Regions from separate parts of the Superficieibacter sp. BNK-5 genome, predicted to be linked through region 4. Evidence: predicted binding sites of a transcription regulator. Region 4 holds the regulator's gene; each other region holds the start of a gene.
What was found. The regulator PurR, encoded in region 4, represses purine synthesis genes. The targets are predictions, from matches to a motif close to CANGCAAACGTTTGCNTG.
Positions count from the first base shown of each region.

Region 1: a site for PurR is predicted at 1,367-1,384, ahead of cvpA (colicin V production protein). Genes of this name have one in related genera too.
Region 2: a site for PurR is predicted at 1,160-1,177, ahead of pyrC (dihydroorotase). Genes of this name have one in related genera too.
Region 3: a site for PurR is predicted at 1,405-1,422, ahead of purE (5-(carboxyamino)imidazole ribonucleotide mutase). Genes of this name have one in related genera too.

Region 1 is NZ_CP179893.1:4,633,062-4,636,194, forward strand. It holds gene purF (amidophosphoribosyltransferase) at 1-790, opposite strand, end outside; gene cvpA (colicin V production protein) at 824-1,312, opposite strand; gene dedD (cell division protein DedD) at 1,477-2,166, opposite strand; gene folC (bifunctional tetrahydrofolate synthase/dihydrofolate synthase) at 2,156-3,133, opposite strand, start outside.
Region 2 is NZ_CP179893.1:3,318,547-3,321,679, reverse strand. It holds gene grxB (glutaredoxin 2) at 1-405, shown strand, start outside; gene ACMGGS_RS15820 (lipoprotein) at 528-1,088, shown strand; gene pyrC (dihydroorotase) at 1,229-2,275, shown strand; gene dinI (DNA damage-inducible protein I) at 2,347-2,592, shown strand; gene bssS (biofilm formation regulator BssS) at 2,877-3,131, shown strand.
Region 3 is NZ_CP179893.1:2,737,965-2,741,097, forward strand. It holds gene purK (5-(carboxyamino)imidazole ribonucleotide synthase) at 1-828, opposite strand, end outside; gene purE (5-(carboxyamino)imidazole ribonucleotide mutase) at 825-1,334, opposite strand; gene ACMGGS_RS13175 (hypothetical protein) at 1,451-2,254, opposite strand; gene lpxH (UDP-2,3-diacylglucosamine diphosphatase) at 2,371-3,096, opposite strand; gene ppiB (peptidylprolyl isomerase B) at 3,100-3,133, opposite strand, start outside.
Region 4 is NZ_CP179893.1:3,830,250-3,833,382, reverse strand. It holds partial or broken gene punR (DNA-binding transcriptional activator PunR) at 51-977, shown strand; gene purR (HTH-type transcriptional repressor PurR) at 982-2,007, opposite strand; gene ACMGGS_RS18310 (YnhF family membrane protein) at 2,306-2,395, shown strand; gene ACMGGS_RS18305 (MFS transporter) at 2,560-3,133, shown strand, end outside.

The DNA of each region.
Region 1 (3,133 bases), 800 kb from region 4:
CCGGACGCGCGAAGTAGACGTATTCAAACAGGCACGGATTGCTCACCGGATGGTCGGCGCACTGGCGGGTAAAGAGCTGCCCTTTTTCGGTGATATAGACCGCTTCGCCCGGCGCGACGTCGCGCAGGAATTCAAAGCCGAGGGTATCCAGCGCCACGCTTTCAGAGGCAACCATGTATTCGGTGCGGCCATCGCCAATTTCACGCTTGCCCAACACCAGCGGACGAATGCCGTTTGGATCGCGGAAGGCAACCATACCGTGACCGATGATCATTGCCACACAGGCGTAAGCACCGCGAATCAGGCGGTTGGTGGCGGCAATAGCAGCAAAAATGTTGTCTGCTTCCAGCGGATAGTGGCGGAAGTTATCCAGCTCACTGGCAAATACGTTGAGCAGAACTTCAGAGTCAGAGGTGGTGTTAATGTGACGACGCTTCTCTTCGAACAGCTTTTTACGCAGTTCGTGCGCGTTGGTCAGATTGCCGTTGTGAGCAAGCGTAATACCATAGGGAGAGTTAACGTAGAAAGGCTGCGCTTCAGAGGCGCTGGAGCTGCCAGCAGTCGGGTAGCGAACGTGGCCGATACCCATATTGCCCTGCATACGCTGCATGTGACGTGCTTCGAACACATCGCTCACCAGACCATTAGCTTTACGCAAACGAAAGCCGTTATTCGCATCAATGGTGATGATGCCTGCGGCATCCTGCCCACGGTGCTGAAGCACCGTTAACGCGTCATAAATAGACTGGTTGACCGGCATAACACCGGCGATACCGACAATACCGCACATACGTCTTTTCCTCGTTAAGCTACAACCCAAAGCTTATACTTTGGGCAAGAAACTTGACGAGCTTTGGAGGTATTCGAAAAACCATCTGATGACAGGGGAAAAATAAGGAATAAACTGCGAGTGCTGCCAGTCATCGCTCTTCGCCATCCCGGTGAACGTGTCGAGAAAGAACAAAATAGCGGCGATAATCAATACTCCACGCAACGCGCCGAAGCAGATCCCCAATACCCTGTCTGTACCCGATAGCCCGGTCTTCTCCACCAGTTGACCTATCACGTAGTTCACGATGGCACCTACGATGAGCGTCGCAATAAACAGCGCCGCAATAGCAATCCCATTTCGAACCCGTTCATCTTCAAAGCCCGTAAACCAGACAGACAGTTCCGTGTAGTAATGGCTGGCAACATAAAAGGCGCAGCCCCATGTCACCAGCGATAATGCTTCACGAACAAAGCCGCGGATAAGGCTCACTAAGCAAGAAAAGCCCAGTACCGCGATAATGGCGTAATCAATCCAGACCATATATGTCCCAAGATGTTACGCCCTGTCATCCAGTTGGGGCGCATTCTAACAGAAAAAGAAAACGTTTGCGTAGGGATTTCCCGTCCCTGGTCAAATAAAAATGGCGCTGAAAAAATAATCAACGCCATCGCCATTTTGGGGTACGAGGGGCAAAGCCCTCCGCCCTAGTTCACGCTGTAGTTCATCACTACGCCGTTCAAACCCGATAACTGATTCAGCTCACCCAGCGAGCCTTTAAGCTTATCTTTCGACGCGTCAGGCCCCACCAGGATGCGGGTGATTTTACCCTGTACCGGCGTCGAAGGCGATGTATAAACCCGATACCCCGCGCCGCGAAGTTTGCTGACGATCTCGCTGACTTTGTCCGCGTTCTTCAATGCGCCCAGTTGCACCACATACGCTTTTCCGGTTGGCGCAGGTTTATCCTCTGCGACCGGCTTCGCAGGCGGCGTTTCGCTGGCCGCGGCCAGTTGTTCGCTGGTTTTGTCACGCGACGGTTTTGGCTGTGGTTTGTCAGCCGGTTTCGGTTTTGGCGGATCGGGCTGGACCGGGATCTGGTCTATATCTGCACCGTTGTTCGCCGCCAGACGCGACGGGTCCAGCGTCGGCGCCGCAGCATCGCCCGCCCTCACCTCTTCTGCCGCGCCTTCTGGCGGCTGAGCAGGTAGCGCCTGCGTTGCGGCAGGCAGCATATCAGGTTCGTCGCGATCGCCCGCTTTCGGCACCAGCGGGATTGCGGCAAACTCATCCTGATAATGTTTTTTCTGGCCGTCGAGCAGGCCGGGCAGGACGATAACGCCCAGCGCGACCAGCACAATAGTGCCCACTAAACGGTTCTGAAACTTACTTGCCACCGGATCTCCCCGCCTCTATTTCTTCCATTACATGCGCTACCGTGTGGAACGATCCACACACCAGCACGGTGTCTTCTGGCTGTGCATTCGCCATCGCGGCATGCCACGCCTTCCCTACTGTGGCATAGATCTCACCGTCGGGTAAATGCGACAGTAACTGCTCTGCCGATGCGCCGCGCGGCCCCTCTAACGGCGCACAATACCAGCCGTCTACAATGTCCGTCAGGCAGGCCAGCGTCCCGGCGATATCTTTATCATGCAGCATACCAATGACCGCCAGCACGCGCCCGGTTTTTGCTTGTGTTTTGAGACGCCCGGCTAAATATGCCGCCGCATGCGGATTGTGCGCCACGTCAAGGATCACTCGCGGCGCGTCGCTGATGATCTGAAAACGGCCCGGCAGGATCGCGCTGGCAATGCCGTCACGGATCGCCTGCTCGCTGACCTTAAGGCGACTGGCGCGCAGCGCTGCCAGCGCGGTGGCCGCATTCGGCTGCGGCACCTGCGGCAGAGGCAGCGCGTTGAGTTCGCCCTGTGCATCGACAAAGCGCCAGTCGTGTTCGTTGACATTATAATGCCAGTCAACGCCGCAACGCCGCAGGCTCGCGCCTTTTTCTTGCGCGACAGCGGCAATCGACTGGGGCATATCCGGCTCACCAACGATAGCAGGTTTACCGGCGCGGAAAATGCCAGCCTTTTCCCGCCCGATGCTTTCACGGTCCGGGCCAAGCCAGTCGGTATGATCGAGCGCGATGCTGGTCACCACCGACACATCCGCGTCCACCATATTGGTCGCGTCAAGCCGTCCGCCCAGTCCCACTTCGAGGATCACCACGTCGAGCTGCGCCTGTTTAAACAGCCACAGCGCCGACAGCGTGCCATATTCAAAATAGGTGAGTGAGGTTTCACCACGCGCCGCTTCAATCGCCGCAAAAGAGGCCGTATGCGCCGCTTCCGGCAATTCAGC
Region 2 (3,133 bases), 510 kb from region 4:
CGCAACCCAGCTATTGAAGAGTGGCTGCGTAAAGTGAATGGCTACGTTAACCGTTTGCTGATCCCGCGTTTTGCGAAATCACCGTTTGATGAATTTTCCACCCCGGAAGCGCGTCGCTCTTTCACGGAGAAAAAAGAGGCCCAGTTGGGCAGCTTTGCCGATCATCTTGCCCATTCCGCCGGGCTTATTAAGAATATCAGTGACGATCTGCGCATTCTGGATAAACACATTGTGAAGCCCAACGCGGTGAACGGTGAGCTTTCGGAAGATGACATTCACCTGTTTCCGCTATTGCGTAATCTGACCATCGTCGCCGGGATCAACTGGCCGACCCGGGTTGCCGATTATCGCGATAACATGGCGAAACAGACCCAAATTAATCTGCTCTCTTCTATAGCGTCCTAACCGTCTGGCGGACGGACGTCCGTCCGCCAGTACTTTTAAGCCTTTTCCTCTGTTAATTTCTGTGCTGACAGTACATGCTGCTTGTGTCAGGATAGATGACAGGCATGATGCAGAGGAAACCCATGAAGAAGATTGTTGTTGCCGCCGCCCTGATCGTCAGCGGCCTGATTGTCGGGTGTAACCAGCTTACTCAGTACACCGTCAGTGAGTCAGAAATTAATCAGGCGCTACAAAAACGGAATAATTTTTCCAAAGACATTGGTCTGCCGGGCGTGGCTGACGCACATATTGTCCTGAACAATCTCACCAGTGCCATTGGCCGTGAAGAGGCGGATAAAGTCACGCTGAGTGGCGATGCGTTGCTGGATATGAACTCCCTCTTCGGCAGTCAGAAAGCCACGATTACCCTGAAGCTGAAAGCGCTCCCCGCCTTTAACAAAGAGCAGGGCGCAATCTACCTGCAGGAAATGGAAGTGGTGAATGCTGACGTGAAGCCAGACAAAATGCAGCCGGTGGTGCAAACACTGCTGCCTTATTTGAATCAGTCACTGCGTAACTACTTTAATCATCAGCCCGCTTATATGTTGAAAGATGATGGTGGAAAAGGCGAAGCACTGGCTAAAAAATACGCTAAAGGTATTGAAGTGAAGCCGGGTGAAATCGTCATTCCTTTCACCCATTAATCGTTTTGTTACTCTTCGACGCAAGCCTGCAAGGTGCCCTTCAGGCTTGCGTAACACAATAAAAGAGTGCAAACGAAAACGTTTCCGCTTATCCTTAGTGCCCGGCAAAAAACAGCCCTGATACCCGCCGGAGCGCTCTAATGACTGACCAACCGCAAGTACTTAAAATCCGCCGCCCTGACGACTGGCATCTTCATCTGCGTGACGGGGAAATGCTGAAAACCGTCGTACCTTATACCAGTGAAATTTATGGCCGTGCGATTGTCATGCCCAATCTGGCACCGCCTGTCGTGACGGTAGATGCCGCGATAGCCTACCGTCAGCGTATTCTGGCTGCCGTCCCTGCCGGACATACTTTTACGCCACTGATGACCTGTTATCTGACCGATTCTCTCGATCCGGCAGAACTGGAGCGCGGTTTTAATGAAGGTGTCTTTACCGCCGCCAAACTTTATCCGGCCAATGCCACCACCAACTCAAGCCACGGCGTGACCAGCATTGATGCCATTATGCCGGTGCTGGAGCGGATGGAAACGCTGGGTATGCCGCTGCTGGTGCATGGCGAAGTCACCCACGCGGATATTGATATTTTTGATCGTGAAGCGCGGTTTATTGAGACCGTTATGGAACCGTTGCGCCAGCGCTTGCCGGGGCTGAAAGTGGTATTTGAGCATATCACTACCAAAGACGCGGCGGATTACGTGCGTGAAGGCAATGAGCGGCTGGCGGCGACCATCACCCCCCAGCATTTAATGTTTAACCGTAATCATATGCTGGTTGGCGGCGTGCGGCCTCATCTTTACTGTCTGCCGATCCTCAAGCGCAACATCCACCAGCAGGCGCTACGTGAGCTGGTCGCCAGCGGCTTTGACCGTGTTTTTCTCGGCACTGACTCCGCCCCGCATGCGCGTCATCGTAAAGAAGCCAGCTGTGGCTGTGCGGGCTGTTTCAATGCCCCTACCGCGCTTGCCAGCTACGCGACCGTGTTTGAAGAGATGAATGCGCTGAAGCACCTGGAAGCGTTTAGCTCGCTTAATGGTCCCCGCTTCTATCAATTGCCGGTGAATGACACGTTTGTTGAGCTGGTTCGCCAGGAGAGCCAGGTGGCCGAGTCTATCGCCCTGCCTGACGATACGCTTATTCCGTTCCTCGCTGGCGAAACCGTGCGCTGGACGCTGGTAAAATAATTTGCGGTCCCCTGTTGTAAGTTAATGCGCTAAACTGTATAAATATACAGTGCATTACACAGGGGGCAATTATGCGTATTGAAGTCACTATCGCCAGAACCACATCCTTACCGCCCGGTGCGCTGGACGCTCTTGCGGGCGAACTGTCCCGGCGGGTTCTCACTCATTTTCCTGACTGTGACGGTAACGTCAGCGTGCGTTATGCTGCTGCCAATAATCTCTCCGTGTTTGGTGGGCTTAAAGAAGACAAAGATCGCATCAGTGAAATTCTCCAGGAGACTTGGGAAAGCGCTGACGACTGGTTCATTACCGATTAATTTTTGCTCCCTCATTGTGCATGTTTGCCGGGTCGCCCCGGCTTTTTTTCATCTTTTTCCTGCTGATTTTTTAGTCACTTTCTTATTGATCGTAATACTTAATAAAAATTAAAGAACAATCCCGCGCTTAATCGTTCAAAAAAGACACGCCATGAAAAAACATTTCAGCGGAAATATATTTATTGGAACATTTTATCTTTTTATTGATATACTTAAGTTGCTTCAAAAAAAACACGCATTGAACCCAGCAGGTATCGTTATTTCACGCTTACAAAGGGGTCATGATGGAAAAAAATAATGAAGTCATCCAGACCCATCCCCTTGTTGGATGGGACATCAGCACCGTGGATAGCTACGATGCGCTGATGCTGCGTTTACATTACCAGACCCCCAATCAGCCCGAGACCGATGATACGGAAATTGGTCAGACACTGTGGCTGACAACTGACGTAGCGCGTCAGTTTATTTCAATCTTAGAAGCAGGTATCGCTAAAATTGAATCCGGCGACTACCAGGAAAATGAGTATCGCAGGCATTAATA
Region 3 (3,133 bases), 1.1 Mb from region 4:
GATCACCGGCTGTGGTAGCGGCAGATCGGTAATCGCCCGTAAATGTAGCTCGAACTGACTGATAGACGCACCGTTCTGCGTCCAGTGGCCGCTGTTGTGCACGCGCGGGGCCAGTTCATTGATCAGCAACCCGCCCGGCGTAATAAAACACTCCATCGCCATCACGCCGACATAATTCAGTTCGTGCAGGATGGCGGAAAGCATCGTTTCCGCCTGCGCCTGTTGCTCAGCATTCGCGCGCGGAAACGCCACGCTGGTGCGCAAAATACCGTCCTGATGCAGGTTATGCGTCAGCGGATAAAACACCGTGGCACCATCATGCCCGCGCGCGCCGACCAGCGACACTTCGCCGCTAAAGTTAATGCCCTGCTCAACGATGCATTCGCCGTAGCAATCGTCTGGTAACTGTGCCGTCTCTGCCGCGCGTAAACGCCACTGCCCGCGACCATCATAACCGCCGACCCGGCGCTTAACGATTGCCAGCTCGCCGAGACGGGCAAAAACCTCCGGCCATTCTTCGCGATTTGCCAGTAGCTGCCACGGGGCGGTCGCCAGGCCGAGTTTATCGAACAGCTGCTTTTGCGTCAGGCGGTCGGCAATAATCGGAAACACGTCGCGATTCACAAACGCCGGATGACGCGCCAGTTCACGCGTCAAAGCCGTCTCCGGCCAGCGTTCGATTTCAGCGGTGATCACGCTCTGCGCAAACGGCACCGCTTCCGGTTCGGCATCCAGTCCGACCGGCCATACCGGGATGCCCAGCGGCTCACCGGCCTGACGCAGCATGCGGCCAAGCTGACCGTTGCCCAGAATACAAACCTGTTTCATGCCGCACCTCGGGGGTCCGGATTATCCAGCACCTCGTCGGTCTGCGCCTTACGCCACTCGACCAGACGCTGATGCAGTTCAGCATCATGCTGCGCCAGAATTTGCGCCGCCAGCAGCGCCGCATTCGCCGCGCCCGCTTTACCAATCGCCAGCGTACCCACAGGAATGCCACGCGGCATCTGAACAATAGAGTAAAGGCTATCAACGCCGCTCAATGCCGCGCTTTGAACCGGCACACCCAGCACCGGCACCAGCGTTTTTGCCGCGATCATTCCCGGTAGATGCGCCGCACCACCTGCGCCCGCAATAATCACCTGATAGTCGTTCTTCTCTGCGCTTTCGGCAAAGCTGAACAGCTTATCGGGGGTGCGGTGAGCGGAGACGACTTCAACATGGTGCGGGACATTCAGCATTTCGAAAATTTCGGCGGCGAACTGCATGGTAGCCCAGTCGCTTTTGGACCCCATCACGATGGCGACACGCGCCGGGTTATTGCGGGAAGACATGCGTCTGAAAACTCCTGTGGGTGTGCTGCACAGACTGCTAAGGCCACAAAGAATAGCATGGAAAAACGGCAAGGAAAACGGTTGCGTCGTGATGGCAAGGCGCATCGTTATGGATGTCAGCCTACTTCAGGCGGGTATACCGTATCGCTTAAATCGGCTATTCCTGCTTTGTTACTCATCGCCGCTATGGCTAAAAGAAAATCTTCTTCATTTATTTCATTTCCCCGTTCAATAATTATTGAGTCATTTTTAAAGATAATCTCAAGCCGTTTATTGTGCAAAACCCGAAATTGACAGTTTTCGAGAGAGAAAGAGTCATTAAGGTAAAGGCTATCGGCGAGCGGTATAATATAGGTATCGGAAAAGAACGTGGGAGTGATGATGAGTTTCCCGGCATAAAACCCAATCGATATTTTATTACGCAAACGTATCATATTCATCAAAATAATAAAGCCGACGGATGCCGCAAAAGGGCCGAGAATACTGGTGGGCGTAAAAAAATTGACCAGGCCAAAACTGAAAAGGGTGCCACCAACGATCAACGGTTTTTTCGTGGCGTAACGACACAGGACGGCGACTTCCGGGCTGCTGAATGAACCTTTCCATTCCGTCAGGTTACGGAAACGCAGCTGCGCGTTTCTGCGCATGAGTCCGTAAAGCATTAGCGTGCTAAAAGGCAACATCACAATACCTGCGATCAGGAGTACCACAAAGGAGGTTTTGCGAAAGCGGGGCATCGCTGCTACCGCAACGAGCGATGTGATAAAAACAATGTTTAAAAGGTAGCTGAACAAGACAAGTAGATAAAACGATGAGCCATAGTAGGCGTAAACAGGATAATAATTGGCGGCAATAAAAACGACAAAAACAAAAATAGCGCAAATAAGATAACCGAGTGTAAACGCTGAATTCTCTCGCACGATCGCACCTCCTTATGCAATAAGAAAAAGCATACGCTTTTCATACGACGAGCGAAAGCGATAATAGAGAGCGATTTTTTCTATTGCATCGTAATAAGCCGATTTTAAAAGCGAGATTAGCTAAAAGGGAAGTGGATTAACTCAACGCCCTCCGGCGTCACTTTTACCATCGATCCTTCACTGTGCCAGGCACCTAACACCACGCGACACGCAGGCTCATCATTCGCTGTAAGTTGATGAACAGCGGGGCGATGCGTATGACCGTGGATCAGCCACTGTACGCGATGGCGTTCCATCGCATTGACCACCGCCTGCGGGTTAACGTCCATGATCTCCAGCGATTTGGTGGAGTTTGCCGCCTTGCTGTTGGCGCGCATTTTCGCGGCGATACGCTGGCGCACAAACAGAGGAAGGGCCAGAAACAATTTTTGCAGCCAGGGCTGGTGAACTTTGGCCCGAAACGCCAGATAGCCCGTGTCGTCGGTACACAGCGTGTCGCCGTGCAGGATCAACACCCTGCGGCCATAGAGATCGAGGACTTTTTCTTCCGCCAGCAGGATCATGCCGCTTTCGCGGGCAAAGCGCTTGCCGAGCAGAAAATCGCGGTTGCCGTGGATGAAATAGCAGGGCACGCCGGCATCGACCAGTGATTTAATCGCCGCGGCAATTTCGCGGTGCAGCGGCACCGGGTCGTCATCGCCAATCCACGCCTCAAACAGGTCGCCGAGAATATAGAGCGCGTCGGCCTGGCGGGCATCACCCGCTAAAAAACGCAGAAAACCGGCGGTGATCGCCGGTTCTTCGGTACATAAGTGCAGATCTGCGATAAAAAGTGTTGCCACCAATTACTCGCTAACGTCCACGCTTTCAATGATCACG
Region 4 (3,133 bases):
GTGAAACGCTAATATTTGCGTAGTGACGTCAAAAAATTTGCAGGCAGAAAATGTGGTCAGAATATTCCCTCGAAGTGATTGATGCGGTTGCCCGCAACGGCAGCTTTAGCGCAGCGGCGCAGGAGTTGCATCGTGTCCCGTCAGCAATCAGTTACACCGTGCGTCAGATGGAAGAGTGGCTGGGTGTGCCGCTGTTTGAGCGGCGGCATCGCGATGTGGAGTTAACCCCTGCGGGCAGCTGGTTTTTGAAAGAAGGACGCACTGTTATCAAAAAAATGCTGATCACCCGTCAGCAGTGCCAGCAAATCGCGAATGGCTGGCGCAGCCAGCTTCCCATTGCCGTTGATAACATCGTCAGGCCCGAGCGTACCCGGCAAATGATTGTCGATTTCTACCGCCATTTTCCTGATGTCGAGCTGATTGTTTTTCAGGAAGTGTTTAACGGCGTGTGGGATGCGCTGGCCGATGGGCGGGTTGAACTGGCTATCGGCGCAACCCAGGCCATCCCGGTCGGGGGGCGCTACGCGTTCCGGGATATGGGGATGCTGAGCTGGAATTGCGTTGTCGCCTGCGATCATCCCCTGGCCAAACAGCCGGGGCCGTTAAGCGACGATGAATTACGCAACTGGCCTTCCCTGGTTCGTGAAGATACCTCGCGCTCGTTGCCAAAACGCACGACCTGGCTGCTGGACAATCAAAAGCGGGTCGTGGTGCCAGACTGGGAGTCATCAGCGACCTGCATCTCGGCGGGTCTGTGTGCGGCGATGGTGCCTTCACATTTTGCCCGGCCATGGACCGATTCAGGCGACTGGACAGCGCTGGTCCTTGAGAACCCGTTTCCTGATGCGGCCTGCTGCTTAACCTGGCAGCAGAGCGATATCTCGCCTGCGTTAGGATGGCTGCTGGAGTATTTGGGGGATAGCGAAACGCTGAATAAAGAGTGGCTGCGGGACCCGGAAGAAACGGCTCCCGCAGGTTAACTTAACGGCGGTAGTCGACGAACGGACCGTCGGCTACCGAGCGGCGTTCAATCAGGCGAGGGTGAACCTCAATGGATTTTGATTCAACGCGCTTATTCACAATGCGATCCAGCAGGGTATTAAACGCGGCTTCGCCGAGGGAATCTTTCGGCTGGTGAATGGTCGTCAGCGCCGGCGTAAAGAAACGCGCGTTGCGCACGTTATCGTAGCCAATCACTGAAATATCCTGCGGCACGCGCAGGCCCATCTCGTCGGCGGCACATAATGCCCCCATCGCCATGATATCGCCCCCGCAGAAGACGGCGGTCGGGCGAGGGGACTGATTAAGGATCTGTTGCATCGCCTGATAGCCGGATTCCGGTTCGAAATCACCCTGCACGATCCACTGCTCGGGGATCTTCACCTGGATTTCGTCCATCGCTTTCATAAACCCGGCCAGACGTCCGGCACCGGTATTACGCTCCAGCGGGCCTGGAATAATACCGATATCACGATGGCCGCGTTCGATCAGATAACGCCCGGCCATATAGCCACCTTTAAAGGCATTATCAATCACCGAGTCGGTAAAGTCCGCTTTTGATTCGCCCCAGTCCATCACCACCATCGGAATGTGACGATACTCTTCGAGCATGCTTAATAGCGATTCGGGATATTCAGAGCACATGACCAGCAGGCCATCGACGCGTTTTTGCGCCATCATCGACAAATAGGCGCGCTGTTTTTCAATATCGTTCCATGCGTTGCCGAGGATCAGGGTATAGCCTTTCTTGAAGCAGCTTTTTTCAACCGCTTCAATAATTTCGGCAAAATAGGCCGCTTCGCTGCTGGTCGCCAGCAGGCCAATCGACTTGGTATGATTAACCTTCAGGCTGCGCGCAACCGCGCTGGGAGAATAGTGAAGTTCCTTTATTGCCGCCCACACTGCATTACGCGTATCTTCAGCAACAAAACGGGTTTTGTTGATAACGTGTGACACAGTTGTAGTGGAAACGTTTGCGCGTTTCGCGACATCTTTAATTGTTGCCATTACATCTTACTCCGGACCCTGGCCTGAACGCCTGCAAATGGGAGGGTAAACGTTTGCCTTCACACACCCCTGGCGCAATTTTGTGAGCATTGCTTTAGGTCGGGAAAACGACACAGAACGTCAGGTGGGGGTCAATGGCTGGTACGCTTATAATTAAGCGTGGAATTTTGGCCGATCCTGATGAAAAGGGAAAGAGAAAAAATGTATATCAATCTAAATCCTGCAAGATTTTCGTCCTTAAGTGTGTAAAAATGAACAGGCTCACTTTTCGCAGGGTCATAACAAGGAGTAAAAATTGATGAGTGCCGATCTTAAGTTTTCTCTGGTAACGACCATTATTGTGCTGGGTTTGATCGTCGCCAGCGCGTTGGTTGCCGTATTACATTGAGTTATCCGGGGGAGAGCCTTCTCCCTCAGCCCCTTCTCCGATTTTGCACTTATCAGCAAAACGCTTTTGCATTTTGCCTCACTTTTGTTTTTTTGTGATTAATGTCATGCTTTTGGCTTCTTTGCGTCGTGTCATGGTGATGGCGGCCAAAACGGAGTCTGTTCATGAAAGTTAATTTTCCCCTGCTGGCGCTGGCTATCGGTGCGTTTGGTATCGGCACCACTGAGTTTTCTCCGATGGGGTTATTGCCCACGATTGCCAGAGGGGTGGATGTTTCTATTCCAACCGCCGGTATGCTCATCAGCGCCTATGCGATTGGCGTGATGGTTGGTGCGCCGATCATGACGTTACTGTTATCCCACCGCGCCCGGCGTAACGCGTTGATTTTTCTGATGGCGATTTTTACCCTCGGCAATGTGCTCTCAGCGATTGCGCCTGATTACACCACCCTGATGCTTTCCCGTATTGTTACCAGCCTTAACCACGGTGCGTTCTTTGGTCTGGGGTCAGTGGTTGCCGCAAGCGTGGTGCCAAAACATAAACAGGCCAGCGCCGTCGCGACCATGTTTATGGGACTCACCATTGCTAACATCGGCGGCGTTCCGGCGGCGACCTGGCTGGGTGAAGCGATTGGCTGGCGAATGTCCTTTTTTGTAACTGCGGGTCTGGGGGTTATCGCCATGTTGAGCCTGTGGTTCTCGCTGCCGAAGGGCAGTGCAGGAGAGCGACCCAACGTGC